Regions from separate parts of the Pedobacter sp. FW305-3-2-15-E-R2A2 genome, predicted to be linked through region 4. Evidence: riboswitches for the same ligand, from Rfam matches in the RefSeq annotation. Region 4 holds a riboswitch; each other region holds the start of a gene.
What was found. Region 4 has a riboswitch for S-adenosylmethionine ahead of metH (methionine synthase). Riboswitches for the same ligand answer to the same signal wherever they lie in the genome.
Positions count from the first base shown of each region.

Region 1: it holds a riboswitch for S-adenosylmethionine, as region 4 does, so the genes downstream of both, AAFF35_RS05120 (SusC/RagA family TonB-linked outer membrane protein) here and metH (methionine synthase) in region 4, are expected to answer to the same signal.
Region 2: it holds a riboswitch for S-adenosylmethionine, as region 4 does, so the genes downstream of both, AAFF35_RS05555 (cysteine desulfurase family protein) here and metH (methionine synthase) in region 4, are expected to answer to the same signal.
Region 3: it holds a riboswitch for S-adenosylmethionine, as region 4 does, so the genes downstream of both, AAFF35_RS18525 (O-acetylhomoserine aminocarboxypropyltransferase/cysteine synthase) here and metH (methionine synthase) in region 4, are expected to answer to the same signal.

Region 1 covers NZ_CP151803.1:1,225,432-1,233,109, forward strand. Annotated here, with positions in the region: gene AAFF35_RS05110 (hypothetical protein) at 1-404, shown strand, start outside; gene AAFF35_RS05115 (DUF6266 family protein) at 415-1,254, opposite strand; SAM riboswitch class I at 1,682-1,792, shown strand; gene AAFF35_RS05120 (SusC/RagA family TonB-linked outer membrane protein) at 2,041-5,229, shown strand; gene AAFF35_RS05125 (SusD/RagB family nutrient-binding outer membrane lipoprotein) at 5,235-6,674, shown strand; gene AAFF35_RS05130 (SDR family oxidoreductase) at 6,832-7,572, shown strand; gene AAFF35_RS05135 (TetR/AcrR family transcriptional regulator) at 7,629-7,678, shown strand, end outside.
Region 2 covers NZ_CP151803.1:1,334,489-1,342,166, reverse strand. Annotated here, with positions in the region: gene AAFF35_RS05565 (nitrite reductase) at 1-1,660, opposite strand, end outside; gene AAFF35_RS05560 (metallophosphoesterase) at 2,048-3,235, shown strand; gene AAFF35_RS05555 (cysteine desulfurase family protein) at 3,308-4,474, opposite strand; SAM riboswitch class I at 4,574-4,676, opposite strand; gene AAFF35_RS05550 (CDP-alcohol phosphatidyltransferase family protein) at 4,882-5,607, shown strand; gene AAFF35_RS05545 (GtrA family protein) at 5,607-6,053, shown strand; gene AAFF35_RS05540 (helix-turn-helix transcriptional regulator) at 6,158-7,027, shown strand; gene AAFF35_RS05535 (DUF983 domain-containing protein) at 7,039-7,479, shown strand; gene AAFF35_RS05530 (AraC family transcriptional regulator) at 7,582-7,678, opposite strand, start outside.
Region 3 covers NZ_CP151803.1:4,598,630-4,606,307, reverse strand. Annotated here, with positions in the region: gene metX (homoserine O-acetyltransferase) at 1-1,037, opposite strand, end outside; gene AAFF35_RS18525 (O-acetylhomoserine aminocarboxypropyltransferase/cysteine synthase) at 1,041-2,348, opposite strand; SAM riboswitch class I at 2,582-2,695, opposite strand; gene AAFF35_RS18520 (aminotransferase class I/II-fold pyridoxal phosphate-dependent enzyme) at 2,867-3,982, opposite strand; gene AAFF35_RS18515 (hypothetical protein) at 4,097-4,588, shown strand; gene AAFF35_RS18510 (TSUP family transporter) at 4,686-5,453, shown strand; gene AAFF35_RS18505 (cytochrome c peroxidase) at 5,464-6,456, shown strand; gene AAFF35_RS18500 (hypothetical protein) at 6,788-6,997, shown strand; gene AAFF35_RS18495 (hypothetical protein) at 7,063-7,308, shown strand; gene AAFF35_RS18490 (hypothetical protein) at 7,305-7,678, shown strand, end outside.
Region 4 covers NZ_CP151803.1:166,833-174,510, forward strand. Annotated here, with positions in the region: gene thrC (threonine synthase) at 1-151, shown strand, start outside; gene AAFF35_RS00635 (META domain-containing protein) at 138-569, opposite strand; gene metF (methylenetetrahydrofolate reductase [NAD(P)H]) at 645-1,601, opposite strand; gene metH (methionine synthase) at 1,633-5,292, opposite strand; SAM riboswitch class I at 5,408-5,517, opposite strand; gene AAFF35_RS00650 (Bax inhibitor-1/YccA family protein) at 5,635-6,387, opposite strand; gene AAFF35_RS00655 (hypothetical protein) at 6,439-7,008, opposite strand; gene murQ (N-acetylmuramic acid 6-phosphate etherase) at 7,020-7,678, opposite strand, start outside.

The DNA of each region.
Region 1 (7,678 bases), 1.1 Mb from region 4:
TCGGGATGAAAAAAGACGGCGTTACCTATTATAATGCCAGTAAAAACATAGAATTGACCGTTGAGCCCTTACATGTCCATAAAATCAATACTAAACTTTTTTTCAGTTTATTCCTGCCCAAAACAACCGACCTGAATCTGGTCTTTCAGCATCTTGGTGATTCCTTTTCTAAGGAAGAAGCACTCCTTGCCATTTATAAAAGTGGGGCTGTTAAAGAAACAGCGGAGGTTTTAACCTATTTGCAAACCGACACTCAGGGAAAGGTTATTTCCGGAATTAACTGGACAGCAGGCTCCAGCCCTTATTATGAGATCTATAATAAAGGTAAGTTGAGCAAGAAGGAACCAAAGACTTTAGCCGCTTTTCAGCCCGTATTTACAAAATATATGCAAGACCAACCCTAAAGGCTGATCTTTAACCAGGACCTCCGGGAAGGTGCGCTAATTGCTCCTTCAGAGACAGGTATTCTACTTTCAGATTCCGAAAAGCTTTGTCTTCGTCCTTCTGGGCCATTTCAATCTGTCTTTGCTGGGTTAGATAGTTGGTTTCAATCTGATCAAACCTGGTTTTTAAGGTGATATATCTTTCCTGAGCAGCTTGTTCCTGGGCACTTTTTACGGTTCCATTTATGTTTCCCAGATAGATGCTGTTTGAAATCTGCCTTCCATCGGCTGATTTGAAGCAGGCATATGCCTCTATGGGCTGTTGAATCATCGATTCCTCTATGGGGATAAATACCTGGGCAGAATCCCTTCTTGATGCATTCAGTAAGGATCTTCCTTTTTTTATCAAGGGATAATAGAGCTGAATCATGAGGATGTCATCACCGTCGTGCCCTCCCGCATAGCTTTCCGGATTCCAGTTTATGATCAATCCTGTTTCCGTTTTACTGATGCTGAAATCCCTCGCTCCCGGAAGTTCCCCATAGCTGAGTACCACCTTGTTGTAATCTACGCTGATGTTAGGATATTCTCCCTGCAATGCCTGTTTTTTATTGTAAGAGACCGCAAGGTTGTGTGCATTTTTCACGGTTCCCCTCGCTTCCAGTTCAAAACTGTTGGTAATGAACTCTTTCATCTGTTTTATAAGAACCATTGTGACCTTCATGGCCTGATAATTGGCCAGTTGTTTAATGCTCGGCTCGCCTTGTTCACCGATCAGCCTGCAGACTGGTTGTCCTTTGAGCATGTAGTAAACCATGTTTCCGATTTTCCCATTGGGACAACCAAAAGCGCTTTTTGATAAGATTGCCATAATTTATAAGTTAATTGTGTAATTGAATATACGTTTAATTTTCAGTTACAACAATATCTGTATGGTAATTTTTTTCAAAGAAAAGACAGAAGCTGTATATAGGCTCTTCCCTTTTTTAGAAATTAAAATAAATCTGGGACTTATTATGGCAGCCTCTGAATGGGTTACAGGTCGGTCGAGGCCCTAGCAACTCCCATTTAATACCGCTATAAAATCCGCATAATTGAAAAGACTGTGTAAACTGTTTCTCCAATGATTGAAATGCTAAGTTATATTGTCTCAGAAGAGGACTTGAACCTGGTATAAGGAGCTATTTTATATCCTTATCTAAAGGCTTTGCTTTAATGAAATAATAAATATTATTAATTCCTATAGGATTACTAGAATATTTGTATATTTGCTGTCGAAGATGCTTCTTTAATCTTCCGACTTATCCAGAAAGACTGAGGGAATGGCCCTATGATGTCTTAGCAACCTATACCTGTTAACCCGGTAAAAGGTGCTAATTCCAATTCGCAAATAGCGAATAAGATAAGCAGTTTCACAGCTACAAAGCTGCTGCTCATCAAGCCATACCTCATCAGAGAAAAAGAAGGAAATGCAGGTGCATCTTAAACTTAAAATGTTAACATATGAACCTACAATTACTTGTTTACAAAACCAATTGCGCTGAATCTTTTTACCTTCCTGCACCGGAACGCTATATGTGCAAGGCCATACCCATGTGTTGTTGCGGCATCTAGCCCTGCCAAATTCTAAATTTCTTACACTTATTTAAAAACCAATATGTTAAAAATATACAAAATTTTTATAGGGATTGCTTTGTCCTTTTTTTTCCTGCTAACGGCCCAGGCACAGTCTGTTAAAGTTACCGGTGTGGTGAGCGATAGTGCCGACGGACAGGTAATTCCAGGAGCTTCGGTAACGATCAAAGGAAAAGACAATGCGACGATTACAGATGGAAATGGTAACTTCTCCCTACAGGCAAACCTGAACGATGTGATTCGGGTCAGTTATCTTGGCTATGCCATTAAAGAAATCAGGATTACCGCAGGAATCAGTCATTTGAAGATCAGCCTTGAACCATCTTTAAATGACTTGAATGAAGTGGTGGTAACTGCGTTAGGGATTACTAAGGCCAAGAAATCATTGGGCTATGCCACACAGGAGCTAAAATCCAAGGACATCTCTACAGCTAAAGAAACCAACCTGATCAATTCATTGGCAGGAAAGATTGCCGGTGTACAAACCACCAATAGTCAGGGAGACATGGGCTCTTCGAGGATCATCATCCGTGGAGAAACTTCTATTTCCAGTCAGAATCAACCCTTATTCGTGGTAGATGGTGTTCCGGTAGACAATTCTCAATTTCTGGGCAGTGGCGGTTCCAGAGATTTTGCCAATACGATATCCGACATCAATTCTGAAGATATAGAATCCATCAGCGTATTGAAAGGGCCGAATGCAGCCGCTTTATATGGTTCCAGGGCCGCGGCTGGAGTTATTCTCATTAAAACAAAAACAGGAAGAGGACAGCAGGGATTGGGCATTAGTATCAACTCGAACACCACGATCTCTAATTTGTTAACGCTTCCAAAATATCAGAATGCTTTTGGCCAAGGTTCAAATGGTAAGTTTAGCTATGTGGATGGTAAAGGAGGAGGCCTGAATGATGGTGTAGATGAAAGCTGGGGCCCGGCATTGGATGGCCGTTTGATTCCTCAGTTCAATACCAATGGAAAACCGGAACCATTTATTGCACATCCAAATAATGTAAGAGACTTTTTTGAAACGGGTTATGCCTTGAGCAATGGAGTAGCCATCGCCGGATCTGGAGAGAAACAAGACGTTCGTTTTTCTTATAACAACCTGACGCAGGGTGGAATATTGCCCAATTCGTCCCAAAATAAAAACTCCTTACTTCTGAATACCACTTACCGCATTACGCCAAAGCTGACCTTAAATGCCAGTGTCAATTATGTCAAAAGCAGTGCGGCAAACTTACCAGCATCAGGTGGTAAACGGGCTACGGGGCCAATGCTTCAGTTTACCTGGTTCGGAAGACAGGTAGATGTCAGTCAGCTTAAAAAATATAAGGATGACAATGGAAATAACATCAACTGGAACAACAGCTATTATAGCAATCCTTATTTCATCGCTTATGAAAATACAGTGGGTCAGAAAAGGGATCGCATCATTGGAAGTGCAGAGTTGAACTATAAAATTACGGAGGCACTATCCGCAAATTTCAGAACAGGAACTGACTATTATACGGACCGCAGAAAGATAAAAATTGCTTACGGTACAAACGGAACTCCTTTCGGATCTTATCAGGAAGATGCGTATACGGTAAATGAAAACAATACAGAAGGCAGGTTAGAGTTTAATAAAAAGCTCAACAACGATTTCTCCCTTAACATTTTGGCGGGTGTGAATGTAAGGACCAATACGCTGGAACAGAATGACCAGATGGCGACTAAATTAGCGGTAAATGGTTTGTATACCTTAAATAATTCCAGAGATCCGCTGGTTTCTTCTAACTTTTACAGCAAGCTAAGAACCTATAGTACCTTTGGATCGGGACAGCTTGGCTATAGAGATTATGCCTTCCTGAATTTAACGGCCAGGAACGATTGGGATTCCAGTTTACCAAGACCAAACCTATCTTATTTCTATCCTTCAGTAAATGGAAGTTTGATCCTTACGGAAGCCTTTGACCTAAAAAATGAAGTGCTGAGTTTTGCCAAAATCAGAGGGGGCTGGTCAAAAGTAGGTAAGGCGACAGAACCTTATCAACTGGTCAATACCTATAGTTTTACTGCACCCTTTAATGGAAATCCACAGCAGGCGGCGAGTCTGGTGGAACTAAATCCAAACCTGCTCCCGGAAATTACTAAATCTGCTGAAGCGGGGATTGAAGTCGGTCTGTTTAATAACCGCGTAAAGCTGGACCTGAGTGTTTACAATACCAATAGTATCAACCAGATTTTAAAGGTGAATGTGAGTTCTTCGACGGGATACAATCAGAAATTAATCAATGGCGGAAGCATCAATAATAAAGGACTGGAAGTTCAACTGGGATTAACCCCGGTGAAATCGCAGGACTTTAGCTGGGACATCAACCTGAATTATGCGCTGAACCGCAGTAAAGTAACGGAATTGGATAAAGAAGGACTGATAAGCAGTTATACGATCGGGAGCAACAGAACAGTTGATGTATTGGCAACGATCGGAAAGCCTTATGGTACCTTTTTTGGAACTGCTTATCAGCGAAATGCTGCTGGTCAGATTGTCATCGGTGCGGGAGGAACACCGGTAATTAATCCGGCAAAACAATATCTGGGTAAGTTTACGCCCGATTGGCTTGGTGGGATCAGCAACAGCTTTACCTATAAAAATATCAACCTGAACTTCCTGGTGGATGCCAGAATCGGGGGTAAAGTATATTCCAATTCAAATCGTACCGGAACTTATACCGGTGTGCTTGAGCGTACATTAAGAGGTAGAAATACCGAAAATGGTGGGCTTAGCTATTATTTTCCAGGTAATGTGAATTCCGGAACAGCAGTTGGCCTATCAAATGGTGGACAGGCCCCGGCAGGCGAAGTGGTATATACGGATGGGATGATTTTCGACGGTGTATTGGCCGATGGAACAAAAAATGGCCGCATTGTTCCTGCTCAGCAATATTATAAAGGCATTACCAATGTGGATGAGCAGTTTATCTATGATGCTTCTTATATCAAATTGAGAGAGGTTAAACTCAGCTATAGTTTGCCAGCACAATGGACTAAAAAAATAGGTTTTCAGAATGCCGTCTTCTCATTGGTAGGACGAAACTTATGGATCATTCATAAAAATGTGCCAAATATTGATCCGGAAACTGCATTTAATACCGGAAATGCACAAGGACTGGAAGACTTGAGTCTCCCAACAGCAAGATCATTCGGTTTCAACCTTAACCTTAAATTCTAAACACCATGAAATTCAAATATATTCCAATTCTATTTTCAACGATTCTTGTCTTATCTTTCAGCTCCTGCAAGGACGAGCTGGCAGATTTGAATAAGAATCCAAATTCTGCGGAAACTCCACAACCGGATTACCTGCTTACGGGAGCGATTAAAAGCACGGCCGATACTTATTGGGGCGTAACTAATAACATGAATTCCAGTTTGTTATTCGTTCAGCATTGGTCGAAAATCCAATATACAGATCCGGACAGGTATATCTTTACCAATAATGACCTTCAGGAATTATGGGTATCTGGTTATACAAAGGGAGTGACCAATCTGAATAAACTGGTTAGCCTGGCTGATGAGCAGGGAAATACCAATTACAGAGGCGTCGCCAAAGTATTGAGGTCATGGGTGTTTTTATTGCTGACAGATGCTTACGGAGATATTCCTTATTCGCAGTCGGTGCAGATTAATGCCTTTGTGAATCCGGTTTATGATGCGCAGAAAGACGTGTATTACGGATTACTTGCCGATTTAAAATCTGCACAGACAGATTTGAACGTGGCCGGAAAGCCAATCTTAGGAGACATCGTTTACAATGGGAAAATTGAACTCTGGAAAAAGTTTGCCAATGCTTTACGTTTGCGCATTGCGCTCCGGATTGCAGATAAAGAACCTGAAAAATCAAAGTCGGTATTGGCCGAACTTAGCACAGAAGGAGGGAGCCTGATTACATCCAATCTGGAAAATGCACAGCTAACCTATTCCACTTCTCCCAATCAAAATCCGATAAGCAATTTATTTGATACCCGTGACGATTACAGAATGAGTAAAACTATTGTCGATAAGCTAAGGTCATTGAATGATCCGAGACTTCCCATCTTTGTGAGCCCAACAAAAGATGTGACGACAGAAACCTATATCGGCATTCCAAACGGATTGCTGACCGGAGATGCCAGTAATTATGGACTCAGTAAAACCTCCAAACCCGGGACTTATTTCCTGGCCCCAACTGCTCCTGCAGTGATCATCAGTTATGCGGAAGTATTGTTTGACCGTGCAGAAGTAGCCGCGAGAGGCTGGAGCAATGAGGATGCCGTAGTATTGTACAAACAGGCAATAGAAGCATCGTTGCAGCAATATGGAGTTGGAGCGGCGGCGATTGCCACCTATACTCAATCTGCCGCTGTGCAGTATGAGTCTGCTAATTTCAGGAAGTCTATCGGCAATCAAAAATGGATTGCGCTATTCGGACAAGGATTGGAAGCCTTTGCGGAATGGCGCAGACTGGATTACCCGGAACTCGTTCCTGCAGTAGCAGGTGTTCTGGGCGGAAAGTTGCCGCTCAGGTTTATCTATCCGGGGCAGGAGCAATCCCTGAATGGAAAAAATTATCAGGAGGCAGTAGCCAGACAAGGTGCGGATTTATTGACCACCCGCCTTTGGTTCGACCTTAAATAAATCGATCGGGAGATCATATCAATGCCAGAGAGGCCGTATCAATCGTTTTGATATGGCCTCTTTTTTTAATCTTGAAAATTTGCATGTAATGCTGTAATATCAGTACTTTTTGCCTGCTCAAATGTGCCAACTTTGTGCTTCAATAAAAGAAAGAATTATGAAAACATTAAAAGATAAAGTAGTCTTAATCACCGGTGCTTCCAGAGGTATAGGAGCAGCCATTGCACATAAATTAGCTGAAGCAGGCGCAAAAATTATTGTCAACTATGCTGGAAGTACTGCCGCCGCGGAGCAAACGGTAAATGAGCTGAAGCAAAAAGGCACTGATGCGATTGCCGTACAGGCAGATGTCAGCAAAACCGATGAAGTAAAAAGATTGTTTGATGAGGGGATTGCTCATTATGGAAAAATCGATGTATTGGTAAACAATGCCGGAATCATGATCACTAAACTGTTAAAAGATACCACTGATGATGATTTCAGCAGACAATTTGATATCAATGTGAAAGGGACTTTTAATACGATGCGTGAAGCCGCGGACAGGCTGGCCGACAATGGGAGCATTATCAATTTTTCGACTTCTGTAAACCGGATTATGCTTCCCGGATATAGCACTTATGTGGCCACGAAAGCTGCAGTAGAACAACTTACCCGTGTGTTCTCCAAAGAAATAGGCGCAAGAGGAATTAATGTCAACTCTGTCTCTCCGGGTCCGACAAATACCGAATTGTTTACCAATGGCAAACCTCAGGAAGTGATCGACCGTCTGACTGCTTTGTCTGCTTTCAACAGAATTGCTGAGCCTGAAGATATCGCGAAAGTGGTGTTGTTCCTGGCCAGTGAGGAAGCCAGCTGGATTACTGCACAGAATATCGGAGCTAATGGAGGTATGGCTTAATGAAAAACAGTGGTTTGCAAAAATTCATATCTTAGGCGAATATCAAGTTATTTAATATGAAAAAGGCTGAGGCAACCAGACTGAATATTTTACAAAAATCATTTGA
Region 2 (7,678 bases), 1.2 Mb from region 4:
CTTCATCCTTCAGGTTGGTCAGGTCTGCCAGTGGTTTTAGCAGCTGATAGAAATAATCCTTCCCTTGTCTGTCGTAATAATGGTGGAAGCTTTCGCTTGCTGCTCCATTGCCGGCGTAATCATTTAGAATGGTCCTCAACACTGACGTTGCACGCTTTGAAGGTGCTTTAATTACCCGCTCTGCGACTCTTCCAATCCCATCACCTACGGTACCGCCTCCAAGCATTACCTGTACAGCAGGGACTACTTTTCCGTTGGCTTTTACCGAGCTGCCATGAAATCCGATATGCGCCAGACCATGCTGACCACAGGAGTTCATACATCCACTGATTTTAATCTTGATTTCTTTATCGTAAATCAATTCCGGGAATTCTTCATAGATCACTTCTTCCAGTGCAACAGATAACGACATGCTATTGGAAATTCCAAGGTTACAGGTATCTGTTCCCGGGCAGGTGGTCACATCGCCGATGCTGTCAAATCCCGGAGTTGCAAAATCCAATGCTTTCAGTGCTAAATATAAGGAAGGCAAAGCACCTTCTCTAACAAATTTTAATAATAAACCCTGGTTCTGAGTGATGCGGATTTCATCGGCAACATAAGGAGAGATTCCTTCCACCAGCTTACGGGCACGGTCCGTTTTGATGTCTCCTACCGGAACTTTAACGTATACGCCGTAAAAGCCTTTTTGCTTCTGCTCCACCACGTTCGTCGCACGCCAGTGTTGGTAATCCAGGGTATCGATCACTTCCAAATGAGGATATTCCAGCAAAGCCGGAGGCTCCGGCAAAGGAACCGCATCTCTGTCGATCGGATAAGACTTGGATTTATTGGCAATTCTTTCTTCGTCGATTAAACGCAATAGTTCTTCCAGACCAAGTTTCTGAACCAAATATTTAAGACGCGCTTTATTGCGGTTGGTACGTTCTCCATAACGGTCAAACACCCTCAATACAGATTCTGCGTAAGGAATGATCTGATCTTCCGGAAGGAAATCATGTACAAAGCTAGCCAGGAAAGGTTGTGCACCCAGTCCGCCGCCCAACATCACTTTAAAACCGCGTTCTCCTTTTTCGTTTATTTTAGGAATAAAACCAAGATCGTGAATGTAGCTGTATGCCGTATCTTTTTCATCAGAAGAGAAAGAAAACTTGATCTTCCTACCCATCTCCTGGCAAATCGGATTTCTCAGAAAGTAAGTAAAGAAAGCATGTGCATAAGGAGAAACATCGAACAACTCGTTCGGGTTAATTCCCGAATCCGGTGAAGAGGTTACATTTCTGACCGTATTTCCGCAAGCTTCACGAATCGTTACATCATCACGTTCCAGCTCCTGCCATAGTTGAGGCGTCCTGTCCAGGCTCACATAGTGAATCTGAATGTCCTGTCTGGTGGTTAAGTGTAAATTTCCACTTCCATACTCATCAGAAACATCGGCAATGCGTAAGAGTTGTTTGAAGGTTACTTTTCCAAAGGGCAGTTTAATGCGCACCATTTGCACACCGGGCTGTCTTTGTCCGTAAACACCGCGGGCTAAACGCAGGCTTCTAAATTTCTCCTCATGGATTTTCCCTTCGCGGAAGTCCCTGATCTTTTTCTCCAGATCAATGATATCCTTTTCTACGACAGGATTTTCTAACTCTGTTCTAAAACTTTGCATAGTACGTTTGGTCTTATTTAAAAAAAGCTCCTTCTGTCTGGGAGACTGAAGAAGCTTTTAAATATTTTTATTTCTCTACAGCCGAAATCATTACCTACACATGCAGTGGGTAAACATCAGATTTCCGTTGTAAATTGTTTGGTTCATACAGCAAATATATAAAGTATATAGGTTTAGTAGTACATGGCTTTTGTAAAAAATATGCAATAAACTGTATTACAAGGAGTTAATTTACAATCAGCACAAACAAAAAGTAGTCATTTTTCCTTATTAAGCCTTGACTGGTACGAACTTAGCCCAGGTTCAATCCTCCTGGCAATGTCAAATTGGTGCCGTGGCGCATTAAATCAATGATGATGCAGTACATTTATCTAGTTTTAAATTTCTATGAAGAGAAAAATCAATCTTTTACCCTTTGCAATTATCACTGCATTCGTCTTTTTGTTAAACTGGTATGTGCTCTCCGGAATCCAGACTTTAACCCTCAGCAGCTGGCTCAGCCCTATTTTCTGGGGCTTTATCATTTTCATTACCGCGGCACTCGCTTATTCCATTCAAAGGATGCGGGACAATGGAATGGATATATTCTTTAAAATCACCACCCATACCTTTTTGGTTTTACTCGCCAGTGAACTCGTTTTTATCATTGTATTATTCCTTGGCGACGGCTATCGCCTGATTACCGGAGGGGCAAGAAATGTCTACTGGGTGGAGTTTGGCCTGCTGCTCTTTGGGATCACGGTGCTCATTTTCCTGTATGGCATTATCAAAGGAAAATATGCTTACCGGGTGATCAAACATACTTTATACTTCGAGGATCTGCCGGAAAATTTTGATGGCTTCCGCATTACGCAGATCTCAGACGTACATGCAGGCAGCTTTAAGAATGCCAAAGCAGTGCAAAAAGGGATTGATCTGATTAAAGCACAAAATTCAGATTTGTTTGTGTTTACGGGAGACCTGGTCAATAATAAAGCGGAAGAAATTCTGCCCTGGATGGGACATTTTTCGCAGGTAAAAGCGCCTTATGGTCAGTTTTCCATCCTTGGGAACCACGATTACGGAGATTATGTGAAATGGGAAAGCGAACCTGTTAAACAAGCCAACCTGCAGGATTTAAAAAGACACCATGGAGAAATGGGCTACCGTCTCTTGTTAGATGAACATGTGGAACTCGAAAAAGATGGCCAAAAGATCATTCTTGCAGGGGTTGAAAACTGGGGGATTGGGTTTGGTGAACGCGGAGACCTTAAAAAGGCACTTCAGGCTGCTGATCCACAAAGCTTTAAAGTATTGCTTTCCCACGATCCGACACACTGGGATGCGGAAGTTAAAAAATGGCCTTCAAAAATCCACCTGACCTTATCGGGGCACACGCATGGCATGCAGTTCGGAATGGAAGCATTTGGGATCAAATGGAGCCCTGTTAAATACAGGTATGCGCATTGGGCTGGTATTACCTCAGAAAATGGCAGATATCTGAACATCAACAGAGGTTTCGGCTTTCTTGGCTTCTCCGGAAGGGTTGGCATCTGGCCGGAGATTACCGTCATTGAATTAAAGAAAGGGAGATAAAGCAAGTGTCCCGAATAAGCTGGCTGCTTATTCGGGACAATACATCCAAAACTTTCATCCAAAGCTTTTCTGCTACGAATAAGCTTCAGTCGTTTCCAGTAATGATTCCCTGATGTATAAGCTGGCCAGTTTTTCAACCGCGTAATCGATTTCTTCTTCTGTATTGTAACGGCTAAAGGAAAAACGCAGGGTTGGTCTGCTAAAATCATAACCCAGGGCAGAAAGCACATGCGATCCTGCGCCGGAATGACTGTTACAGGCACTTCCTCCGGAAGCAGAGATCTGATGCTGATCCAGGTAGTGAAGCGGGCTGATCCCACTTTGCAGTTCAGGAAGAGAAACACTCAGGACACTGTTTAAGGTTCCATGATTTTGTGCTGAATTCCCGTTAAAAGAGATTCCCTGAATTTTATCTGTCAGCTTAAAAATCATTCTTTCTTTTAATTTAACTAAGTGTTTTTGGTTGGCCGACTGGTTCCGGTAAGCGATTTCCAATGCTTTCGCCAATCCCACAATTCCGGTTACATTTTCCGTTCCTGCCCGTTGCTTGTATTCCTGAGCTCCCCCATTGATCAATGGCTGTAACTCATGAGCGGTATTCCGGTAAAGGAAGCCCACTCCTTTCGGTCCATGAAATTTATGTGCAGATCCAACAAGGAAATCAACATTTAAAGATGGTGTATCGTACCGGTACTGGCCCATCGACTGAACCGTATCTGAATGAAAAACAGCCCGGTACTTTCTACAGACCGCAGCAATAGATTCGATATCATTGAGGTTTCCTATCTCATTATTTCCATGCATTACAGAAACAAAGGCCTGTTCATTGGCAGCAAGGAGCTGTTCCAGATGAGCCAGGGAAATGTTTCCTCTTTCATCATGCTGCAAATAGACAATCCGGATTTCTCCGTTCTTCTCCAATGCTTTTAAAGTATGAAGCACGGCATGATGCTCAAAAGGAGTCGTAATCGCTAAGCGGATGTTATGGGCGCGGATGCCCGAAAGAATGGCGGTATTGTCTGCCTCCGAACCTCCGGAGGTAAAAACGATATGACGTGGCGTCGCATTTAACAAATCGGCAATGATCCCTCTTGATTGCTCAATGGCTACTCTTGCTTCCCTCCCATGAAAATGAGAAGAAGAAGGATTACCGAAGTTTTCAAATAAATAAGGCTCCATGGCCAAAAATACTTCTCTGTTTAAAGGTGTTGTTGCAGCGTTGTCTAGATAAATTCTCATGTTAATGGGTTTAATAGATTAATAAAAATCTACTTAATCAGCTTCGAGAAATAAGGCAATGGATGAGTCAAAAAGAAACCGCAAGCATGGGTTTCAAACAACTTATCTCTTCCGCAATTTTGCGGACAGGAATTAGCACCTTATTATTCAACAGGTTGCTAAGACATCACAGGGCCTTTCCCTCAGTCTTTCTGGATAAGTAAATAAATGTAAGAACAGTTACTGTCAGCAAAGATATGACAAAGACTACTAATTTCATAGACTTTATGAAAAAAAATTACAAATCAGAGAATTTCAGTCATCCAATTGCTACTTCTACCTAATATTTAACTTTTTTTTCCTTTAAGTCAGGATTCATTTACATATTTTTGCGGGATATTCAAAAAGAATATTTTTATAAAGCCTGAATGGAAGAAAACAAATTGAGAGAAGAAGTGCGCCCGGTAACCGGCGACAACAGTATTTTAAAAAGGATATTCCAGGATAGAAAGAGGACTAATATTTTAAGTGGTGTAGAGCAAAGCACCATTTCCTATCTCGTAAAACGGGTTCCTTCCTTTATTACTTCAGATATGCTCACCTTTATCGGTACTGCAGGTTCGGTACTGGTACTGCTCGGATTTATCCTTGCTACTTATGTCAGCAGAGAATACCTGTTGCTTGGCGTATTGGGTCTGGCCATTAACTGGTTTGGCGATTCACTGGACGGCAGGATTGCTTATTACAGAAATATCCCCCGCAAATGGTATGGTTTTTCATTAGACATCATCATGGACTGGGTCAGCACCGTACTCATTGGCTTAGGCTACCTCGTTTATGCGAGAAATGAATATGAACTCATTGCCTTCGTTTTTGTGGTCCTTTATGGCTGGGCGATGATCATTTCACAGCTCCGTTATAAGATCACCGACATTTACAGCATTGATGCAGGCCTGGTTGGCCCTACCGAAATCAGGATCATCCTCGCCCTGATCATCATTCTGGAAGTCATCTTCGGGCATTTAATAGAATATTTTGCCGCCGCAATCTGTGTTACCTTATTTATCATTAATTTCATAGATACCCGGAAGTTATTAAAGCTTGGCGACATCAGGGATAAAGCCGAGCGCGAAGCAAAGAAAAAGGCCAGCTAATGAGCATCATGAAATCTGTATATGTTTTTGCCAAGGCACAGGTTTCGGCTTTTTCCGGTGGAATGCTGGACTATGGCACCATGATTCTCTGTACAGAGCTCCTGCACATCCATTATACCATTTCCATTGCCATTGGCGGAGTGGTCGGCGCTGTTGCGAACTTTTCCATCAACCGCTACTGGACTTTTAATGCCAATTCGGCCCACAAAACTCCCGTAGGTGATCAGCTGACAAAGTTCATTTTTGTAGTGGCAGGAAGCATCGCACTAAAATCCTCAGGCACCTGGCTTTTAACCAACTGGCTTCATCTTGATTATAAGATCACCAGAATCATGGTAGATATCATCGTTTCTTTGAGTTTCAACTATGTTTTACAGAAGTATTGGGTATTTAAAAAAACGGCTCCGGAATTAAAAACACCACAAAAGGAGGAGATAAACGCCTAATCCGAGCTATTCGACAAGAGCAATAGAAAACAAATCAGTAAATAGTACCATTTTATGAAGAATTAATACCGCTTATAAATCAGGGGTAAGAAGTATCTTTGTATATGAAAAATGACATCCCTGTTTACGACATCAGTACTTTTGAAGAATACAAAAATGCCGGTATCCTTGTCAGCAGATTTGGGCATTATTCTAAACAGTATTTACACTTACATTCCGCACACCGCCACTCTTTTTACCATTTGGTGTATTTTACCAGTGGCAGCGGGACCCAAACTATAGATTTTCAGAATTATCCGGTCATGCCCGGTTTGATTTACTTTATGACCCCGGGACAGGTACACAGCTGGTCTTTTAACACGGAAGTAGAAGGTTATATCATCAATTTTTCTGAAGATTATTTCAAATCCTTTTTATACAACCCCTTATATCTGGAGAATTTCAGCTTCTTTGATGAACATTCCGGAGATGCAGTATTGGTATTGCCCAATGAAGCAAGGGAGAAAGTTACGGCACTCTTTGAAGAGATCCTTAACGAAGGAAAGGAAGCGCGTGCCTTTGATGCTGACCTGGTCAGGATCTTAATGTTAAACATCTTTATTCAGGTATCCAGGGGCCTCAGCTTGAAACAGCAGACCCAAACCAATTCCTACAACCAAACCCTGTTGAAGAGCTTTAAAAAATTAATCGAAACTAATTTTATTGAATTGAGGTTTCCTAAACAATATGCGGAGTTATTATACATTACCCCGAATCATTTAAATGCATTATGCAATGACCTTTTAGGAGTTCCTGCAGGGCAACTGATTCGCGACAGGGTAATTTTAGAAGCCAAACGACTATTGATCAACATGGAACTCTCTATTGCTGAAATCTCGGAGAAGCTCGCTTTTAGTGATCACTCCTATTTCATTAAATTCTTTAAAAAACAGGTGGGCGCAACACCGGATAAATTCAGAAAACAAGACAATTAAAACACACAGATATGAGCAGCACAGATCAATTAAATCATACACCACACGTTTCTCAATGGTATGGCATTACACATTCCAAATGCCCAAGATGTAGAGAAGGTAAAGTTTTCACCGGCGCCACCTATGGCTTCAAAGTACAAAAAATGAACGAACGTTGTCCGCATTGCGACTTGAAATTCGAGCGTGAACCCGGATATTTTTATGTAGCCATGTTCGTGAGCTATGCCATGAATGTCGCACAGATGATCTCCATGAGCGTTGCAGCCTATGTTTTAGGCTTGCCATTGACTTATGAAAACCTATGGTATTATGTAGGCATCCTTCTGATAGGCGTATTTTTGTTCTCTCCTTTCAACTACCGCTATTCCAGAATGATCCTGTTATATTGGTTATCTCCGGGATTACATTACGATCCTTCAAAAGTAAATAAACCAGCTGTAGCGGCTAAATAATTCAACAATACCTGATAAAAGGGTTGACAGGAAATCTCCTGTCAACCCTTTTTTATTGATCAACCGGTTTTACCGCTGACCGATCGGTATAAAGATCAGTTTTTATGGAACCATCATTTCCTGCGGACGAAGCCCCAGCACCTTATAAAAGGTATTACTAAAAGTAGAAACACTATCATATCCAACCTTCACCGCTACA
Region 3 (7,678 bases), 3.2 Mb from region 4:
ATTATTTTCTTGTTGGTGCTTTCTTTCAGGAAATTGCCGATCACATTGGTCAGAATGTCTGTCTCAATCAGGAAACCGTCATGGCCATAGGCCGATTTGATGGAGTGAAAGGCAGCATCCGGAATGTGTTTGGCCAGGAATTCCTGTTCAGTGATCGGGAACAATACATCGTTCTCTACACCAATCACCAAAGTGTTTGGTTTTACCGTAGACAAAGCTTCTGTAACACTCTTTCTGCCTCTGCCTACATTGTGGCTGTCCATCGCTTTGCTCAGGTACCAATAGCTGTAAGCATTGAAGCGCTTACATAGTTTTTCTCCCTGGTAGTTCTGGTAAGAAGAAGCACGGAAAGAACCGGTCTTATCGTTTACGCTTTCCAGTTGGGTATCGGTATAAGCATCGTAGCTGCGATAAGACAATAAAGCAATGCTTCTTGCTGTTTTCAAACCTTTTAATCCGCCATCTGGTTTCTGTGCATAGAAACTTCTGTCGGTACTGATGGCCAGACGCTGACTTTCATTGAAAGCAATTCCCCATGGGGAATGAACCGCATTGGTAGCCACCAGGATCAGATTTTCTATGGCTGAACCATCAGTAATAGCCCATTCCAGTGCCTGTTGCCCGCCAAGGGAACCACCGATTAAGACCTTAATGTCTTTAATGCCCAGGTGTTCTGCAAGCAAACGATGCGCAGAAACGAGATCACGGATGGTAAATTCCGGGAAAGACAGGTAATAAGGTAATCCGGTAACCGGATTCTCGCTTAATGGATTGGTGCTTCCATAATGGGAGCCCAATACATTGGCACAAATGATAAAATGTTCTTCCGGATTAAACAGGTCGTTATTACCGAAAAGGCCTTTCCACCAATCCAGCACATCTGAGTTCGCCGTCAAAGCATGACAGGCCCAGATCACATTGTCTTTTTTGGCGTTCAGTTTTCCATAGGTCTGATAAGCAAGCTCTATTTTGCGCAATTTCTTGCCATTTTCGAGCTTGAAAGTCTTGTTATGGGTATATGTGGATATCGTGCTCATTGTTTAGTTTAGGTTGATTGCAGCAAATGCCTGTTCAAAATCTGCTTTAATGTCGTCGATGTGTTCAATTCCTACGGATACACGCAATAGGTTTGGTGTTACTCCTGCAGCAATTTGCTCGCTTTCGCTCAGCTGCTGGTGTGTGGTTGCTGCCGGCTGGATGATCAGCGTTTTCGCATCTCCAACATTCGCCAGGTGGCTGACCAGTTTCAAATTGTCTACCAATGCAGTGGCCTGACTTTTCTCTCCATGAAGCTCGAAAGACAAGACGGCTCCGAATCCATTCTGCAGGTATTTCTTCGCATTTGCATGATATGGACTACTTTCCAGACCTGGATAGTTCACACTTTTTACGGCTTCATGATTTTCCAGCCAGTTGGCCAATGCGAGTGCATTGTCTACATGGCGCTGTACGCGAAGCGAAAGTGTTTCCAGTCCCTGAATCAAGAGGAAAGAGTTGAAAGGGGAGATGGCAGGGCCGAAATCCCTCAAGCCTTCCACACGGGCGCGGATGATGAACTGGATGTTTCCGAATGGACCGCCGATGCCAAAGACATCATTAAAGACCAGTCCGTTATATCCTTCGGAAGGTTCGGTAAATTGTTTGAACTTACCATTGCCCCAGTTGTAATTTCCGCCGTCAACGATTACTCCGCCGATACTCGTTCCATGTCCGCCGATCCATTTAGTGGCCGATTGAACGACCACATGTGCACCATGTTCCAATGGACGGAACAGATATCCGGCAGCACCGAAAGTATTGTCTACGATGAGTGGAAGGTTGTGTTTACCAGCAATAGAGGAGATCTTTTCAAAATCAGCAATGCTGAAAGAAGGATTTCCTATGCTTTCTAAATAAAGTGCTTTGGTGTTGGCATCGATCTTGGCCTCAAAATCTGAAGCATCATCGCCATTGGCAAATTTAACTTCAATGCCTAAACGTTTAAAGGCTACTTTGAACTGGTTGTAAGAACCACCATATAAATGAGAAGAAGACACGAAATTATCTCCGGCTTCCAGAATGTTATTTAAGGCAATGAATTGTGCTGCTTGTCCGGAGCTCACTGCCAGGGCAGCAACACCGCCTTCCAAAGCGGCTACACGTTTCTCAAAAACGTCTGTTGTTGGATTCATGATCCTGGTATAGATATTTCCGAATTCTTTTAAAGCAAAGAGGTTGGCGCCATGTTCTGAGTTTTTGAATCCATAAGAAGTAGTCTGGTAAAGTGGAACGGCTCTTGAACCTGTTGTTGGGTCAATTTCCTGACCTGCGTGTATCTGAAGGGTTTCGAATTTATGATTGGCTGACATATGTTATTCTTTTAAGCGTTTGGTAAATAAGGATTTAGGGAATCTGCTCATGCGGTAATCTTGCATAAGGGGATATAGCTGTTTAGCGTACCTCAATGAGGCCTTCCGGATGGATCAAGAATGCAAAAGGAAGATTTTGTTGATTATCGTATGCAACAGCACATACAAATCGTATGCTGCGGGCAACAATAATTAAAAGAATCTGATGTAATTTTAACTGTTCTCATTGTCTTAATTTATCTCTCCAGATGGCACCATGCCAGCCGGTCAGGAATTGGCACCTTCTCCATTTTGGGAGGGTTGCCAGTGGGTCAAAGAGCCTGTCTCTCGCCACTTCTTTATAAATCAAAACCCAGTTTAGGAGGTAATGACTTGAATAGCTTTCGCTAAGAATAGTTCAAATGTAAAGCTAAGTGACAAAATAACCAAAATTATATTCTGGTTATTTTGTAATTAACTGATAATAAGCGATATAAATTGTTGTTTTAAGATTTGATTTTTGGTGGTATCGTTATTTTTTAAGCCAAAGCCTGATTGAAATCTGCGATAAGATCATCGATATGCTCTAGTCCGACAGAGACCCGAATTAAATTCTGTGGGGTCTTGGTGTCCGGACCTTCTACCGATGCACGGTGTTCGATCAGACTCTCTACACCACCCAGACTGGTCGCCTGGGCAAACAGCTTTACGGTGTTGACTACCTTTCGGGCTTCATCGGCACCACCACGCACAAGGATGGATAACATGCCGCCGAAACCGCTCATTTGTTGTCTGGCAATTTCATATTGAGGATGGTCCGGCAACCCCGGATAAAATACCGCTTCAATTTTCGGGTGCTGCGCTAAATATAAAGCCAGGGCCATTCCGTTTTCGCAATGTCCACGCATCCGGTAGGGAAGGGTTTTGATGCTTCTTAACAATAAAAAGCAATCGAATGGAGAAGGTACCGCTCCGCCGACCTGCTGGATATTTCTGACCTTCTCCCAAAAAGGCGTTTTCTCCGCTGTGATGAGTGCTCCGCCCAGTACATCACTATGACCACCGATATATTTAGTGGAAGAATGCATCACGATGTCTGCACCCAATGCAATCGGATTTTGCAGGCATGGAGAAGCAAAGGTACTGTCGCAGGCCAGGATCAGGTTGTGTTTTTTCGTGATGGCGGCAATGGCAACGAGGTCTGTGATTTTCAGCAAAGGGTTAGATGGGGTTTCTACCCAGATCATCACCGTATTTTCTCTGATGTAACTGGAGATGTTTCCAACATCGGTCAGGTCAATAAAGTCGATGGTTAAGGTGTCTGCAAAAATAGATTGCAACTGTTTTTTAAATCCCCAGTACATGTCGTCAGGAGCAATGATATGGCTTCCTGGTTTTAAGGCCTGAAAAAGAGACATTCCAGCGGTATTGCCGGAAGAGAACGCACAGGCATCTGCGCCATGCTCCAAATCGGTCAGCACCTTCTCGAGTGCAGAGCGGTTAGGATTGCTTACACGGCTATACATATGTCCGCCGGAATAGCCACCGTCTTCATCTCTGAAAAAAGTTGTGGACAAATTAATAGGCGGCGTCACGTCTTTTGTGCTGCTCTCGTACAAATTTCCGGAATGGATCGCTAAAGTTTCTGGTTTCATTTTCAGGAGGATAAATAGTGAATTAAGGCGCTTGGTACAACAATGCTAAAGGTAAAAATTATTCTGTTGAAGTTTTGGCAAGATTTATGTATTAGAGAAGAAAAACAAATTGATATGAAAAGAATATTCCTGATAGCAGCCATTTTATGCAGTTCATTAATGGTTTTGCAAAGTTGTTCACCAAAAGGTGGTGCTGGTCAAACGGTTGTTAAGCGTGGTGATGTAACAGGCAACTGGGTGCTGAACGACATTACTTATGAAGGCATTCCTCAGTCATCTGTAAAAACATTGTTTGGTGAAAGCTCAGCTAGTTGCTTTGTTGGAAGTACCTGGAGATTAACAAATAGTGGTAATGGAAGCTATAGCTTGCCAGGTGGTGCAGCTTGTGCCGCAAAAACACAGACCATTTACTGGTCGGCAAGTGTTCCGGATCAAACTTTCCAGTTCAAGAAATTATATGAAGGTGATAAAGCTAAAAACGTAACTGAAGGTTACAGATTGGTACTTTCTTCTTCCACAAAAGAATCATTGGTGATCAAATCACCAGTAGAATATGGTAATTCAACTGCTTATATCGTGTTAAACTTTACTGCAGCAGCAAAATAGTTTTAGTAAATTTGGTTTAGGTTAAAGAGGACTCAGTGGTGTGGGTCCTCTTTTTTTATATTAAAAAAGGCTACTTTTGCGGCGTTTAAGAAATGCTATGATGCCAGATCTGATTATACTCTGTATAGTCTCCTTTTTTGCCGGATTTATTGATGCCATTGTTGGTGGGGGAGGTTTGCTTCAAACTCCAGCCATCATGATCGTTTTGCCACAATATTCTGTGGCTACCCTTTTCGGGACGACCAAAATTCCTTCGCTCTCCGGAACTGCATTTGCTGCCTGGAAATATTCACAGAATGTAACGCTAAACTGGAAATTGCTGATTTATGTGGCCATGCTGGCTTTTGTCGGGGCAATTCTTGGTGCACATAGCATTACACTGATCGACAATACGGTAATTAAACCGGTGGTGTTTTTTATCCTGATCGCTGTGGCGGTCTATACTTATTTCAATAAGAGCTTCGGCGTTCATCAGGACAAAGACCACAGCATGTTCCAGCAAATGGCCATCGGCCTTTTCTTTGGTTTTGTGATCGGTTTTTACGACGGGCTGATTGGCCCGGGAACAGGCACATTTTTTATCCTTGCTTTTATCGCCCTGCTGGGCTATGATTTTCTGCATGCGAGTGCGAGTGCGAAGCTGATCAATATGGCCACGAACATTGCGGCGATCTGTTATTTCGGAAGTACCGGACATATCTTATATGAGTTTGCCATTCCTATGGCCGTTTGTAATGTCGGAGGATCTTTTCTTGGTACTAAACTGGCCTTGCTGAAAGGCAATAAATTTATCAGGATCTTTTTCCTGCTCGTTGTTTTCGGGACCATCCTGAGGTTTGCCTATGATATTTTTATCAAGGCATAATTAATTTTAAATGAAGAAAAATAAGCTTTTTGTTATTGCAATTATTGCGTTCTCTACGGTTCTTTTAGGTCTTGCTTTTGGCCTGTCTACGATAAAAACAGTAGTTGCCGTGAGAAGACCGGTTAACTTTCCTGCACCTTTTCAAAAGGACCCTGCCTTAACGGTAGAAGGGATCACCCTCGGACAAAAGCTGTTCGATGATGTGTCTTTGTCCAAAAATGGAAAGCTGGCCTGCGCTTCCTGTCATAACCAAACGGATGGCTATTCCAGTGCGGGCATTAAGATCAATGAAGGGGTAAATGATCAAATATTGGGTACCAGAAATACCCCGGCACTGATGAACCTGCAATGGAAACATTCGTATTTCAGAGACGGCAGGGAAACAAAGCTTCAGAATACTGCGGTCAATGCTTTTACGAGCCCTGCAGAAATGGGAGAGACAATGGATAACGTGGTAAAAAAGCTAAACCAATCCCCGATTTACAGGCAACATTTTAAAACGATTTTTGGCATAGATACCATTAAGGCGAAAGACCTTACGGGAGCAATCGAGCAATACCTGCTTTCTTTGGTTTCTGCGAATTCCCGTTATGATCAACTGGTGGTAAAGCAGAAGGATACTTTTAGTCCGGATGAAAAGGAAGGACTTCTTTTATTTAAAGAAAAATGTGCTTCCTGCCATGCGACAGATTTGTTTAGTGATGAATCGTTGAGGAATATAGGAACAGCAGCTGCCGATGATCCGGTAAAGAAATTTAAAGTGCCGAGTTTAAGAAATGTGGAGGTGAGTGGCCCTTACCTTCATGATGGTCGGTTCAGCACGTTGGAAGAGGTGTTGTCGTTTTATGCTTCCGGTGTAAAGAAAGCCCCGGGACTAGATCCTTTGATGCAGCAGCATGGTCAAACAGGAATTCCTTTAACGGCTGCGGAGCAGAAAAAGATCATCTTGTTTTTGAAGACTTTAACTGATCATGCTTTTATCAATAAAACCACGCTTCAGTAAATTGCAGGAATTTATCCCATGGATTGTACATTTATGGATATGTTTAATTGTGAAAATCGAAGAAAAATATTTGAATGATGAGCAAACGTATCTTGTTGAAGTTATTGGGTTTTAATTTAGCATTTGTGTTGATCGCAAATTTAAAGTTATGGTATCAAGGGCAAAGCGATTGGAGAATTCATGCATTCTTGTCTGTTGTTATTTTTTTTGGTGTACCAATGAGTTTGGGGGTGGGGTTCTTTGTTCTGTACATCGCCTATTTCATTGTAGATAAAATCAAACAGATACGTGAGTGGTATACTTATCGAAAGCGGAATTAAAATTAATTAATATGGATTTTAAACCTTTTTTTGCCGGAGTTGGCTTTTTAGTAGCGGCATATCTCATCTATAATAATATTAAAAATGAAAAACCTTCTTCAGAAGGAACAAATTGGGAAGGGCCTACACTTTCTACCTATATAGGTGTATGGGGGAGTGTTATCCTATTTACTATGGTTGGGGTTGGATTCATTTTGAAATCATTGCCGGCTCAGATTTAATTATAGAATTATGAAACTTGATATGTTAATCTGGCATACAAGCAATATCCATCGATACATTTAATATGAAGAGTAAATTCATTGTTGTTGTTACAGTCTTAATAGCTGCACTGGTAGTTTATATATTTCTAAGGAGAAGCGATAGAGAATTACTTGAAGTTATAAAGTGTTGTGTTACAAGTAATACTGGAGTTGTGATTCCTGCAAGGCTATATTCAAGGGTTGCTAGCCCTACTATTGATGGTAAACAGGTCAGATCATCTTCCATGACAAAAAAACAATTTGAAGAGGCAGTTAAAACAATCCGATGATGAAAAATTATACATTATTTTTAGCCTTAATTATCTGCACGCTATTTTCTTGTTCTAGATCTAATACTAAGTTTTTAAAAAAGTTAGAGGATTCTGTTAAATTTTATAGTGACCAAGCAAATAAAAATAAGGTCAAATATTCCACATTCTATTTAAGTAGTATAACCGATTTTGAATGGGACAAGTTTTATATATTCGATGAATATGTGACGAATGAGATGATTAATGAAATAACCGGTCTGACATGGGATGGGGCAAATGTGCCAGGAGGAAATAGGCGTATAGTTTTCATCTATAAAAAAAAAATCGTGCAATATGTAGATTTTGAACCTTATCAATTTCCAGTTTTCTTTTACACTTGTGGAGGCAC
Region 4 (7,678 bases):
CTGTAAGTTTCCGGATGTCTTTTCTGAGGAGATGAGCAGCAAAATTCAAATTCCCGCTCAGGTGCAGGAACTGACTGCCAAATTAAAACATGCTGAAAAGATGGATACGGTATATGAATCTTTTAAAAACTACCTGACTACTTTTTACTAAAACGCATGATGGCAATGTCGCCCATCATCAGGTTAAGCGTACTGTCACTTACAGAATAAGTACTTGCTTTTTTTAACATTTCCAGAAAAGTGGCCTCTCCTTCACCAGGGCAGGCCATTTTTGTCATGGCTAGAGGATGGGTGAAATTGACGGTAGTGTCATCTGCTATTAAAGTACCTGAGAAAGAATTACAGCTGGTATTACCGCTTAATTTCTTCCCTGTGACATCAAAGGTGATGGTAGGTTTTGTTGCAGGATATAAACCATTAAAAGCTATTCTTGGACCGGAGATATAGTTCAATTCCCAGGTTCCTCCCAATTGAGATAATCCGCCATTTCCTATCGTTCCGGGTTTCAGGGTGGTGCACGCAGCAAAAGTGCTGGTCATTACAATTGCCAGTAACATGATTCTTTTCATAGCCTTATTGTTTTAATGATACCCGAAAGGTACAAAGAGTATTCGAAAATACACCTATCGGGCATCATGAAAAGGCTAAAATACTGCCTGTACGATCTTCTTTGTAGGTTCCGGATTGCCCATCGTGTAGAAGTGAAGGACAGGCGCACCCATTTCTTTTAACTCTTGACACTGGTGGATCATCCATTCTATTCCCACTTCTTTCACATCCTTCTCTGATTTGCAGGCCTGGATCGCTTCAGTCAGTTCCATTGGAATATCCAGGTGGAAAATTTTTGGCAGGCTAACCAGTTGTTTGCTGCTCGTGATTGGTTTCAATCCTGGGATAATTGGAACATTAATGCCATTTGCACGGCATTTATCCACTAATGCTTTATATTTTTTATTGTCAAAAAACATCTGTGTAACAATGAAATCTGCTCCGGTATCGACTTTATGTTTGAGGTATTTAAAATCGGTATCCAGGTTTGGCGATTCGTAATGTTTCTCAGGGTAACCCGCTACACCGATACAAAAGTCAGTCTTTGCAGCATCTTCCATATAATCATGCAGGTAACGGCCATTGTTCATGTCTACTACATGCTGTAACAATTCTGAAGCATAAGCATGTCCGTCTGGAGTTGGGATAAAGGAATTGTCGCTTTTCCGGGCATCTCCACGTAAAACCAGCACATTATCGATTCCCAGAAACTGAAGATCGATCAGTGCATTTTCAGTTTCATCCTTTGTAAAACCTCCGCAGATCAGGTGGGGCACTGCATCTACATTATATTTATTCATAATGGCTGCACAGGTCGCCACAGTACTGGGACGTTTGCGGTAAGCGATCTTTTCCAGCAAACCATTTGGATGTTGTTTGTAGATATAATCCTCTCTGAGGTAAGTCACATCAATAAAAGGTGGATTGAATTCCATTAGGGGATCTATTGCATCAAAAATGCCCTTAATGCTTTGCCCTTTTATTGGTGGTAAGAGCTCAAAGGAGAAAAGGGTTTTTCCTTTTGCGTTACTGATATGGTCTACGATCTTCATTAATATTTCTTGTTAGGTTGGTTGTCTGTAATTAATAAGCCAGGTTAGGACTTAACCATCTTTCTACTTCTTCTATTGGCATGTCTTTTCTAAGGGCATATTCTTCGATCTGATCTTTGGTGATTTTTCCTAAACCGAAATACCTGGACTGTGGGTGTGCAAAATAAAATCCACTTACCGCTGCGGTAGGATACATCGCATAGCTTTCAGTTAAGCGGAGACCTATCTTATTTTCTGCATCAAGCAATTCAAAAAGTGTTCCTTTTTCGGTATGCTCCGGACAGGCAGGATATCCTGGTGCGGGACGAATTCCTGCATATTCTTCCTTGATCAGCGCTTCATTGCTCAACTGCTCATCTTTTGCGTAACCCCAGTAATCTTTACGGACCAGTTCGTGCATTCTTTCTGCAAAAGCCTCCGCAAGCCTGTCGGCCAGTGCTTTGGCCATGATGCTGTTGTAATCATCATAGTTGGCTTCAAATTCAGCCACCAGCTCATCACATCCTATACCTGTAGTGACTGCAAAGCCCCCAAAATAATCCGTAACGCCTGATTCTTTAGGGGCCACGAAGTCTGATAAGGCATAATAAGGTTCGCCAGCTACTTTTTCTGCCTGCTGGCGAAGGGTATGAATGGTTACTTCCTGCCCTTCAACATCAAGAATGATGTCGTCACCAACTGTATTTGCCGGCCAGAAGCCGATCACTCCTTTAGCGGTCAGCAGTTTCTCATCGATAATTCTTTTTAGCAGCGTTTGCGCATCATCAAATAATTTTTTTGCTTCATCACCAACCAACTTATCGTTAAATATTTTAGGATAGCTGCCACGAAGCTCCCAGGTATGGAAGAAAGGAGTCCAGTCGATGTAAGGAACCAGTTCTGCCAGTGGATAATCTTCAAATACTTTTGTTCCGGTAAACTCCGGAGCCGGAGCAACCAAGTCAAGATCGATCTTAAACTGATCTTTTCTGGCCTCTTCCAAGGTCTTAAAACGTTTATCGGAGCGTTTGTTTAAATGTGCTTCTCTTGCTTTATCGTATTCTTTTTTGATACCTTCAATATAAGGACCTCTGGTTTCTTCATTCATCAGGGTACTGCATACCGTTACACTTCTGGAAGCATCCAATACGTGAATGGCAGGGCCTGAATAGTTTGGCGCCACTTTTACGGCTGCATGAATTCTGGAGGTGGTGGCACCGCCGATGATCAGAGGAATGGTAAAGCCTTCACGTTCCATTTCTTTGGCAAAGTGTACCATTTCGTCAAGCGAAGGAGTAATCAGACCACTTAATCCAATGATATCGGCATTAATTTCTTTGGCTTTCTGAATAATGGTTTGTGCAGGAACCATCACACCAAGATCTACGATCTCGAAGTTATTACAGGCCAATACTACACCTACAATGTTTTTCCCGATATCATGAACATCGCCTTTTACGGTGGCCATTAATACCTTTCCTGCGGATGAACTTGCTTTTCCATCAGGATTGTCCAGTTTTTCCTGCTCGATGAAAGGGAGGAGATAGGCCACGGCCTTTTTCATTACCCTGGCAGATTTCACCACCTGAGGAAGAAACATTTTTCCTGCCCCAAAGAGATCTCCAACGATGTTCATCCCATCCATTAGCGGACCTTCAATCACATGTATTGGTTTAGGATATTTCTGTCTGGCTTCTTCTACATCGGCATCTAAATATTCTATAATGCCCTTTACCAAGGAATGAGACAATCTGCTTTCTACGCTTTCTTTTCTCCATTCCTCATCTCTGACAATCTCTTTTCCTTTAGATTTAATGGTATCCGCGAATTCTACCAGTCTTTCGGTTGCATCTTCCCTGCGGTTGAGCAATACATCTTCCACACGTTCCAGAAGTTCTGGTGGTATTTCCTGATAAACTTCCAGCATTCCGGCATTTACAATCCCCATATCCAGACCTGCTTTAATGGCATGGTACAGGAATGCGGAGTGCATAGCCTCTCTCACGGTATTATTTCCTCTGAAAGAGAAAGATATATTGGAAACTCCTCCACTTACTTTAGCGTAAGGCAGGTTTTCTTTGATCCATCGGGTGGCATTAATGAAGTCTACTGCATAGTTATTGTGTTCTTCCAGACCGGTTGCTACGGTCAGGATATTTGGATCAAAGATGATGTCTTCCGCAGGGAATCCAACTTCATTCACTAAAATATCATAAGAGCGTTTACAGATTTCTTTTCTTCTTTCAAAGTTGTCTGCCTGTCCTTGTTCATCGAAGGCCATCACCACCACAGCTGCGCCGTAATTCATGATTTTGCGGGCGCTTTCCTTAAACTTTTCGTCCCCTTCTTTCAGAGAGATGGAGTTGACGATTCCTTTTCCCTGCAAACATTTTAATCCGGCTTCAATGACACTCCATTTGGAGGAGTCGACCATGATTGGAAGTTTGGAAATATCGGGCTCAGAAGCGATCAGGTTTAAGAACTTCACCATTGCCGCTTCTCCGTCCAACATCCCTTCATCCATATTTACGTCGATCACCTGGGCACCACCTTCTACCTGTTGACGGGCAACAGTAAGGGCAGCTTCATAGTCGCCACCTAAAATGAGTTTCGAAAATTTAGGGGATCCGGTGATGTTTGTTCTTTCCCCAATGTTGACGAAAATACTTTCCGGGGTAATAGTTACGGGTTCCAGGCCGCTTAGGCGTAAGTATGGGGCTACTTCAGGGATTTTTCTTGGGCTAACTTTTTTGGCTTTGGCAGCAATACAGCTGATGTGTTCAGGTGTTGTGCCACAACAACCACCCACAATATTTACAAATCCATGTTGTATAAAATCTTCTACTAAATGCGCCGTTTCATGAGGCATCTCGTCATAGGCGCCAAACTCGTTGGGCAAACCTGCATTGGGATAGGCTGATACGTAACAAGTCGCCTTGGCGGAAAGCTCTTCAATGTGTGGCCTCATGTCTTTGGCACCCAGTGCACAGTTAAAGCCTATACTGATTGGGTTGGCGTGGATCACCGAATTTAAGAAAGCTTCCACGGTTTGTCCCGATAGGGTTCTTCCAGAAGCATCGGTAATGGTTCCGGAAATCATGATCTCTATCGTTCTGCCAATCTCTTTTTCATATTTTTTAATAGAAAATATAGCAGCTTTGGCATTTAAGGTGTCAAAGATAGTTTCGATTAATAGCAGATCGGAACCGCCATCCACCAATCCGCGGACCTGCTGATCATAGGCATCTACGAGTTCATCAAAAGTTAATGCCCTATATCCGGGATCATTCACGTCTGGTGAGATGGAAAGTGTCCTGTTGGTTGGGCCAACGGCACCAGCCACGAAAGACCTTCTGTCCGGATTTTCGGCCATGAATTCGTCTACCGCTTCACGCGCAATCTTTGCCCCTGCAAAACTCATTTCATAATCCAGTTCTTCCATCTGGTAATCTGCCAGTGAAATGCGCTGGGTACTAAAAGTATTGGTTTCAATAATATCTGCACCGGCCTTAAGGTATTCGGTGTGTATTGCTTTAATGATGTCAGGACGCGTGAGGTTCAGCAAATCGTTGTTGCCTTTAACATCACATGGGTGGTCTTTAAACCGCTCTCCTCTAAAATCTTCTTCTGTCAGGATATAACGCTGAATCATGGTTCCCATGGCACCATCAATAATCAATATGCGTTTCTCTAACTCTGCTCTAATGTCCATTTTGTTTTCTCCGGTAACGCGTAAGAAAAGAGCTTCCGGGTATGAATATCATACTGGTTACTATTTTATACGCAGTCAAAAAGCTTATTGAAAAGTCCGGTATAAGGTCGACTTTAACTTATCTTTCGGGAACCAATGGTTCGGTTCCAGTAGAATGTAGCACCTTGTAAGCACAGGTTGCTAAGACTTCGCAGGGTCTAATCCCTCCGTCTTTCTCTATAAGCACTGCAAAAATGCAACAAAGAAAAATGATTTCCAAAAAAACAGCGCTTAAAGCATATAAAATTGCAAAGGCCATGCAAATTTGCATGGCCTTCGGAACAATATTCTGTAAAATTGTGATTATCTTCTGCTTCCGAAGATTCTTAATAAGAATAGGAAGATGTTGATAAAGTCAAGATAAAGTGATAAGGCACCCATGATGGCTAATTTTTTAGCATCTGCAGCAACCATCTGATCACCATTTTCTTCGATACCTGCACCGATACGTTTCAGCTTTTGAACATCATACGCCGTAAGAGCGGTAAAGATGGCTACACCAAAGAAGCTCATGATATAGCTAAAAGTAGGACTTCCAAGGAACATGTTAATGATGCTGGCAATGAATAATCCTGCAACACCAACCATTAAGATTGGTCCGAATTTACTTAAATCTACATCAGTAGTATAACCAAGAACGGCCATAATCCCGAAGATACCTGCTGCTGCGGCAAAACAAGCCACAATAGATCCGGCAGTATATATTAAAAGAATAAAGCTTAAACTCACCCCTAAGAGGATGGAGAATAAGACGAAAACGCCTAATAGTGCGCCATAAGAAAGACGGCTAAATCCAGCTCCCATTAATAGTACCAGGCCCAGAGGGGCAAACATGGCAATATATCCTAATACAGTTCTTTGTCCGGTTTCAAAATTCACCAACTGGCTTAATGCTGCCGGAGAAGTAGAGATAACCAAAGCCGCTACTGTTGATAAACTCAACGCTACAAACATCCATAGAAAGACATTTGCAAAGAACTTCTTGGCAACCATTCCGGTTTGCTGTTCTGCAATAACAGATTTGTGTGCCCACTGGTAATTATTGTTGTTATCCATTTTATTTAAATTTTAGTTTAAAGTTACTAATTGTTTATCTTCTTACAAAACCTATGCCCCGAGTCGTTTTGTCAGGATTTCTTCTACTTTTTTAAATAATTGAAGGGGTTTTAATGTTCTCCATGCCAAATCGTCAAGCTGACCGCCAAAGTTAATGTAGTAGTCAATATTGCCGCTTCTGAATTCATCGATTACATGCTGCTGAAAATTAATTCCCGTGATCCAGCCATCTTCAACGTCCTGGAACCACTCTTCATAATAGCTGTCTTCGGAAGAATGGAAGTTCAGGATATTTTCTCCGACAAGGATAAATTTATTAATTCCTTCATCGATCATCAGTTCCAGGATCTCCCTTTTCAACAGCATAATGTCATTTCCGATCGCATCATTCCACTCTCCGATGAACTCTATGATGGCATAATTCCTATCGTAATCCGTATACAAAACTTTAAGGTATAGTGTATTGGATCCAAAGTCGTCCCATTGAGGATGAATCAGGAAATTGTAAAGTTGTTTGTCAAAATAGAACTCTGAGTATTCCGTATTGTAAAAAGGCGAACGTTCATCTTCGGCAGCGATGTAATCATCGCGCCACAGGTAGAAAGGCTCAATTTCGTGCATATTTTATGAGATTATTTGGTGCCTGCTTCTACCGCTTTACGTACACTTCCATAACGGATGAGCAGATCTGCCGCCTGATCATGGCCAATGTGTAGTTCTTCCATTACCATTTGTGTGCCACGATCAACCAGTTTATGGTTGGTCAGCTGCATATCTACCATTTTATTTCCTTTTACCCGACCCAGTTTTATCATTACTGTGGTACTAAGCATATTTAAAACCAATTTTTGTGCAGTTCCTGATTTCATACGCGTAGAGCCAGTGAGGAATTCCGGTCCAACCACCACTTCTACCGGGAAATCACTCTCAGCAGCGATAGGTCCACCTTCATTACAAACGATACACCCGGTTAAGATGCCGTGTTTACGTGCTGTATTTAGTCCGCCGACTACATAAGGAGTGGTTCCTGATGCGGCCAGGCCAATCAGGCAGTCTTTTTCATTGATTTTGTATTCCTGAAGGTCTATCCATGCCTGTTCAACATCATCTTCTGCATTTTCTACCGCTTTTCTGATCGCTGTATCGCCGCCGGCAATGATACCGACTACCCAATCAAAGGGAACGCCGAAGGTTGGCGGGCATTCTGAGGCGTCTACTACACCCAGGCGACCACTGGTTCCTGCTCCGATATAGAATAAGCGGCCTCCACCGATCATACGTTCTGCAACTG